One region of the Streptomyces sp. NPDC001714 genome, then DNA from elsewhere that is predicted to be linked to it. Evidence: predicted binding sites of a transcription regulator. Region 1 holds the regulator's gene; each other region holds the start of a gene.
What was found. Region 1 encodes HrcA, which represses chaperone genes, less so after heat shock. Its sites were predicted from a motif close to TTNGCACTCNGNNNNNCNGAGTGCNAA; they were not measured.
Positions count from the first base shown of each region.

Region 2: the regulator HrcA is predicted to act here: its motif matches at 1,111-1,137, upstream of groES (co-chaperone GroES).
Region 3: the regulator HrcA is predicted to act here: its motif matches at 1,227-1,253, upstream of groL (chaperonin GroEL).

Region 1 covers NZ_JBIAUL010000004.1:532,127-534,388, reverse strand. Annotated here, with positions in the region: gene ACFY0P_RS14045 (MBL fold metallo-hydrolase) at 1-695, opposite strand, end outside; gene hrcA (heat-inducible transcriptional repressor HrcA) at 867-1,883, shown strand; gene dnaJ (molecular chaperone DnaJ) at 1,884-2,262, shown strand, end outside.
Region 2 covers NZ_JBIAUL010000001.1:379,350-381,611, forward strand. Annotated here, with positions in the region: gene ACFY0P_RS01820 (polysaccharide deacetylase family protein) at 1-83, shown strand, start outside; gene ACFY0P_RS01825 (polysaccharide deacetylase family protein) at 80-883, shown strand; gene groES (co-chaperone GroES) at 1,284-1,592, shown strand; gene groL (chaperonin GroEL) at 1,719-2,262, shown strand, end outside.
Region 3 covers NZ_JBIAUL010000015.1:62,958-65,219, reverse strand. Annotated here, with positions in the region: gene groL (chaperonin GroEL) at 1-1,064, opposite strand, end outside; gene ACFY0P_RS33870 (cold-shock protein) at 1,434-1,640, opposite strand; gene ACFY0P_RS33865 (ubiquitin-like small modifier protein 1) at 2,109-2,262, opposite strand, start outside.

The sequences.
Region 1 (2,262 bases):
GCGTCGCGCTGGGCCCGTACGAACGCAGCGTCCACCACCGCTCCGTGACCGGGTACGTACAGGGCGCGGTCGCCGCCGAGCGAGAGCAGGCGGTCCAGGGCCGCGGGCCAGCGGGACGGTACGGCGTCGGGGCCGGCCTGCGGATCGCCGGACTCCTCCACCAGGTCGCCGCAGAACACCACCTCGGGGTCGCCGGGGACCAGGACGGCGAGGTCGTGGGCGGTGTGGCCGGGGCCCACGTTGGCCAGCAGGGCCTGGCGGCCGTCGCCCAGATCGAGCGTCCACTCGCCGGACACCAGGCGGCGCGGGAGCGGGAGGGCGTCGGCCGCCTCCTCGGCCTCCGCGGCCGGCAGGCCGTTGCGGATCGCGTCCAGGCGGAGCTCCTCGCGTTCGTACGCGAAGACGGCCTCCGTGCCCACCGCCGCGTACAGGTCCGCGCCCGCGAAGGCGGCCGCGCCGAAGACATGGTCGAAGTGGGGATGGGTCAGCGCGAGATGGGTCACACGGCGGTCGGCCAGTGCCTGCGCCTCCGTACGCAACCGTGCGCCCTCCGCCAGGCTCGACCCGGCGTCCACCATCAGGGCCGTACCCGCGCCGAGGACCAGACCGGCCGTGCAGTCCCAGCCCGGCAGCCGGCACCGGCCGACCCCTTCGGCCACCCGCTCCCAGCCCAGCTCTTCCCAAGTCACCGTCATGCCGCGACGCTAGCCGTAGAACGCCATGGGTCCTGACCGACCTTGCCCAGTCAGTACCCCACGGCCGTACACTGGGCCGGGGATGCTGGCACTCGCGTTCGCAGAGTGCCAGACGAAAGGCCCGAAGTGACCGAAAGGCCGCGGGACGAGTTTCTGGAGGTGTGGCGCTGGATGCTGAGTGAACGCAGGCTTCAGGTATTGCGCGCCATCGTCCAGGACTACGTCGGCACCGAGGAACCGGTCGGGTCGAAGGCGCTGACCGAACGGCACAACCTCGGGGTCTCCCCGGCGACCGTGCGCAACGACATGGCCGCCCTGGAGGACGAGGGGTTCATCGCCCAGCCGCACACCAGCGCCGGGCGGATCCCCACCGACAAGGGCTACCGGCTGTTCGTCGACAAGCTGGCCGGCGTCAAACCGATGAGCGCGCCCGAGCGGCGGGCCATCCAGAACTTCCTCGACGGCGCCGTCGATCTCGACGACGTCGTGGCGCGGACCGTTCGGCTGCTGGCCCAGCTGACCCGGCAGGTGGCGGTCGTGCAGTACCCGTCGCTGACGCGGTCGACCGTGCGGCACGTGGAACTGCTGTCGATGGCTCCGGCCCGGCTGATGCTGGTGCTGATCACCGACACCGGGCGGGTCGAGCAGCGGATGGTCGACTGCCCGGCGCCCTTCGGGGAGACGTCTCTGGCGGACCTGCGGGCGCGGCTGAACAGCCGGGTCGCGGGGCGCCGGTTCTCGGACGTGCCCCGGCTGGTGGAGGATCTGCCGGAAGCCTTCGAGGTCGAGGACCGCGGCGCGGTCTCGGCGGTGCTCTCCACGCTGCTGGAGACGCTCGTCGAGGAGAACGAGGAGCGGCTGATGATCGGCGGCACCGCCAATCTCACCCGCTTCGGACATGACTTTCCCCTCATGATCCGGCCCGTCCTGGAGGCTCTGGAGGAGCACGTCGTGCTGCTCAAGCTCCTTGGCGAGGCCGGGGATTCGGGCATGACCGTACGCATCGGTCACGAGAACGCCTACGAGGGACTCAACTCCACGTCTGTGGTGTCGGTCGGCTACGGTTCGGGCGGCGAGGCAGTCGCCAAACTCGGCGTGGTCGGACCGACCCGCATGGATTACCCGGGAACGATGGGAGCGGTACGAGCGGTGGCACGGTACGTCGGACAGATCCTGGCGGAGTCGTAAGTGGCCACGGACTACTACGCCGTTCTCGGCGTGCGCCGCGACGCGTCGCAGGAAGAGATCAAGAAGGCCTTCCGTCGGCTCGCGCGCGAGCTGCACCCGGACGTCAACCCGGACCCGAAGACCCAGGAGCGGTTCAAGGAGATCAACGCCGCCTACGAGGTGCTCTCCGACCCGCAGAAGAAGCAGGTCTACGACCTCGGCGGCGATCCGCTCTCGCAGAGCGGCGGCGCGGGCGCGGGCGGCTTCGGGGCCGGTGGGTTCGGGAACTTCTCGGACATCATGGACGCGTTCTTCGGTACGGCGTCGCAGCGCGGGCCGCGGTCGCGTACGCGGCGCGGCCAGGACGCGATGATCCGGATCGAGGTCGAGCTCGACGAGG
Region 2 (2,262 bases), on a different contig from region 1:
CCATGGTCGACGACATGCGCCGCTTCCTGAACAAGGTCACCCGCGACGGCTACGCGGTGGCGCGCCTGGAGGACTACCTGTGAGCCGACCGAGGGCGACGGCCGCAGTCCTGGCCGCCGCCCTCCTTCTGTCGGCCTGCGCGCCGTCCGTCGACCCCATCGAACGGCTCGGCAGGAAGGCGGCCGACCGGGTGCGCCCGCAGGGCCCGGCCGGCGAGCCGGCGTACCGCCGGTGGGGCCTGACCGAACCCCTCGCCCCGGCCCCCCGCCCGCCGCTGCACCCGCTGTCCTTCCGCACCGCCCTCCCCCCGGTCGTCGACCGCATCCCCACCTCCGACCGGGTGGTCTTCCTGACCTACGACGACGGCGCCGAGAAGGACCCCCGCTTCGTCGACATGGTCCGCGAACTGCGGCTGCCGGTGAGCATGTTCCTCACGGACAGCGTGGTCGGCCCCGGCTACGGCCACTTCGCCCGCCTCCAGTCGGTCGGCGCCAGCGTCCAGAACCACACCCTGGACCACCCGGCCATGCCCGGCCTGCCCTACGCCGGCCAGCGCGCCGAGATCTGCGGCCAGCAGGAGAAGCTGAAGTCCCGTTTCGGCATCCGCCCCCGCCTCTTCCGCCCGCCCTACGGCACCTACGACACCACCACCCTCCGCGCGGCGGCCGACTGCGGAGTCACGGCGGTGGTCCTGTGGCGGGCGGCGATGACGCCCGACGGCGTCACCTACCGGACCGGCGACAAGCAGCTCCGCCCCGGCGACATCATCCTGGTGGGCCCCGACGAGGCCCTCGGCCCGCCCCTCAGGGAGCGCACCGCCCGGCTGCTGCGCCGGGTACAGGCGAGCGGGCTGACGGTGGGCCGACTGGAGGACTACCTGTAGCGCCGCCTCCGGGCTCGGCCGCACATCCCGCCGGTCGGGTGTTTTAACGACGGCGCTCGGCCACAAGATCCCGCCGGTCGGGTGTTCGACGACGGCCACAAAATCCAGCCCGTCCGGCGTTTGAGGACGAGGCCGAAGGCCGAACGGGGGGTCTGGGGGCGCAGCCCCCAGGGACGGCCACCGCAACACCGCGCAACCCGGTTTTTTCGGCGCCGCGCCGCAGGCAATTGGCACTCCGCTTGACCGAGTGCTAATCGCGGTCATAGTCTCGGCTCTGGCACTCGGCAGATGAGAGTGCCAACAACGCGACGGGCAGGTCCGGCACCCGCGACGACGGATCGACCTGGTCGCCACCTCAGACAGTTAACCCCGTGAGATCTCCGAAGGGGGAGGTCGGATCGTGACGACCGCCAGCTCCAAGGTTGCCATCAAGCCGCTTGAGGACCGCATCGTGGTCCAGCCGCTCGACGCCGAGCAGACCACGGCCTCCGGCCTGGTCATCCCGGACACCGCGAAGGAGAAGCCCCAGGAGGGCGCCGTCCTCGCCGTGGGCCCGGGCCGTTTCGAGAACGGCGAGCGCCTGCCGCTCGACGTCAAGGTCGGCGACGTCGTGCTCTACAGCAAGTACGGCGGCACCGAGGTGAAGTACAACGGCGACGAGTACCTCGTCCTCTCGGCTCGCGACGTGCTCGCGATCATCGAGAAGTAAGCCTGCGACTTACACCTCAAGCACTCCGCTTGAAGCTGCGCCCCTGGCCCCCGCGATCCTCCAAGAAGCCGGGCGCCAGGGGCGCAGTCTTGTTCACCCCAGATTTCCGAGAGGGCATCCGCTGCCATGGCGAAGATCCTGAAGTTCGACGAGGACGCCCGTCGCGCCCTTGAGCGCGGCGTCAACAAGCTTGCCGACACGGTCAAGGTGACGATCGGCCCCAAGGGCCGCAACGTCGTCATCGACAAGAAGTTCGGCGCCCCCACCATCACCAACGACGGTGTCACGATCGCCCGCGAGGTCGAGATCGAGGACCCGTACGAGAACCTCGGCGCGCAGCTGGTGAAGGAGGTGGCGACCAAGACCAACGACATCGCGGGTGACGGTACGACCACCGCCACCGTGCTGGCCCAGGCGCTCGTCCGCGAGGGCCTGAAGAACGTCGCCGCCGGTGCCTCCCCGGCCGCCCTGAAGAAGGGCATCGACGCCGCGGTCGCCGCCGTCTCCGAGGACCTGCTCGCGTCGGCCCGCCCGATCGACGAGAAGTCCGACATCGCCGCCGTCGCCGCGCTGTCCGCCCAGGACACGCAGGTCGGCGAGCTCATCGCCGAGGCGATGGACAAGGTCGGCAAGGACGGTGTCATCACCGTCGAGGAGTCCAACACCTTCG
Region 3 (2,262 bases), on a different contig from region 1:
TCGGACTGCTCGATCTCGGCGCGGATCTGGTTGACCCGGCCCTGGACCTGCTCGGTGGAGCCGGCGCCGTCGACGATGGTGGTCTCGTCCTTGGTGATGACCACCTTGCGGGCGCGGCCCAGCAGGTCGAGGGTCGTGTTCTCGAGCTTGAGACCGACCTCCTCGGAGATGACCTCGCCACCGGTGAGGATGGCGATGTCGTTCAGCATCGCCTTGCGGCGGTCGCCGAAGCCCGGGGCCTTGACGGCGACGGACTTGAAGGTGCCGCGGATCTTGTTGACGACCAGGGTCGACAGGGCCTCGCCCTCGACGTCCTCGGCGATGATCAGCAGCGGCTTGCCCGACTGCATGACCTTCTCCAGGAGCGGGAGCAGGTCCTTGACGGAGCCGATCTTCGAGTTGGCGATCAGGATGTACGGGTCGTCGAGGGACGCCTCCATACGCTCCATGTCGGTGGCGAAGTACGCCGAGATGTAGCCCTTGTCGAAGCGCATACCCTCGGTGAGCTCCAGCTCCAGACCGAAGGTCTGGGACTCCTCGACGGTGATGACGCCTTCCTTGCCGACCTTGTCCATCGCCTCGGCGATGAGCTCGCCGATCTGGGTGTCGGCGGCGGAGATGGAGGCCGTGGAGGCGATCTGCTCCTTGGTCTCGACGTCCTTCGCCTGCTCGAGCAGGGCACCGGAGACAGCCTCGACGGCCTTCTCGATACCGCGCTTCAGGGCCATCGGGTTGGCGCCGGCGGCGACGTTGCGCAGGCCTTCCTTGACCAGGGCCTGGGCGAGGACGGTCGCGGTGGTCGTACCGTCACCGGCGACGTCGTCCGTCTTCTTGGCGACTTCCTTGACCAGCTCGGCGCCGATCTTCTCGTACGGGTCCTCCAGCTCGATCTCCTTGGCGATGGACACACCATCGTTGGTGATCGTGGGGGCGCCCCACTTCTTCTCAAGGACGACGTTGCGGCCCTTGGGGCCGAGGGTGACCTTGACGGCGTCGGCGAGCTGGTTCATACCGCGCTCAAGGCCGCGCCGCGCCTCCTCGTCGAACGCGATGATCTTGGCCATGTGAAGTGGTCCCTCCAGGACTGGGGGTGAGTCTTCGGACCGCGCCCGCGCCCGCGACGGACGGCTCGCCGACCCGTGGGTTCCTTGCCCCACCCGGTCTGCGGGCCTCACCGACCCGGTCCTTCGTTGTCACTCTCACCTTCAGAGTGCTAACGCCAATGATTAGCACTCGGCCCAGGAGAGTGCAAGGCGCGCTCGCGAAGCGAGTGCTCGTTGGGGGGTGGCGGTCGGGCGACGGGCGGGCGCAAGCGGCTCTCGAGGACCGGGGCCCGGGAACATGGCTCAGGACATGCCGAAGGGCTCGTGCCCCGGGAGGCACGAGCCCTTCGAAGAAGTACAGAAGAACGTCGCTGTCAGTCGGCGCGTGCTTCAGCTGGTCGCCAGCCGGACCATGTCCGCCTGCGGCCCCTTCTGGCCCTGCGAGATCTCGAAATCGACCCGCTGACCCTCTTCCAGGGTGCGGTAGCCGTCCATCTGAATCGCGCTGTAGTGGACGAAAACATCCGCACCACCGTCGACCGCGATGAAGCCGTACCCCTTCTCCGCGTTGAACCACTTGACGGTGCCCTGAGCCATGCCTAACTCCCCTATTACTGGCCCTTGCACAGATCCACACTTCGCGGATCCGGGTCAGACCTCACCCCCCATTGGTTGGGGGCGTGCGCCGGAACGCGTCGACCGCGGCTGAATGTATCTGTCCAACTGCCGTCTGCAACAGGTCAATCGGACGAGAATTCTGGACGGACGGGGTCCGGAATGTAGCAAGAATTCGGCCGAATTCAGGGCAAGTCGGGCCCCATAAAGGCCACAAAAGCCGCATAAAACCCACGCACTTTGGCTACTTCTTGGCGGGCTCGCGGTATCGAATACGGGGCCCGCGACCTGGAGATCGGGGCCGTGTTCCCCAACTGTACCGCGCTCAACCACACAGAATTGCCCCCTCCGCTTCTCTCACGGAGGGGGCAATCAGGTGAACAGTCGGTGATCGGCGTTACCGAAGGTAATGTTCGGTCATTCGATCAGCCTGTCAAGCAGGTCCGCAGGTCAGCCGCCGGCGACGGCCGGGATGATGGAGACGCCGGCCCCGTCCGGGGTGGCGGTCTCCAGGCCCTGCTCGAACCGCACGTCGTCGTCGTTGACGTACACGTTGACGAACCGGCGCAGCTTGCCCTGGTCGTCGAGAACGCGTGCGGAGATC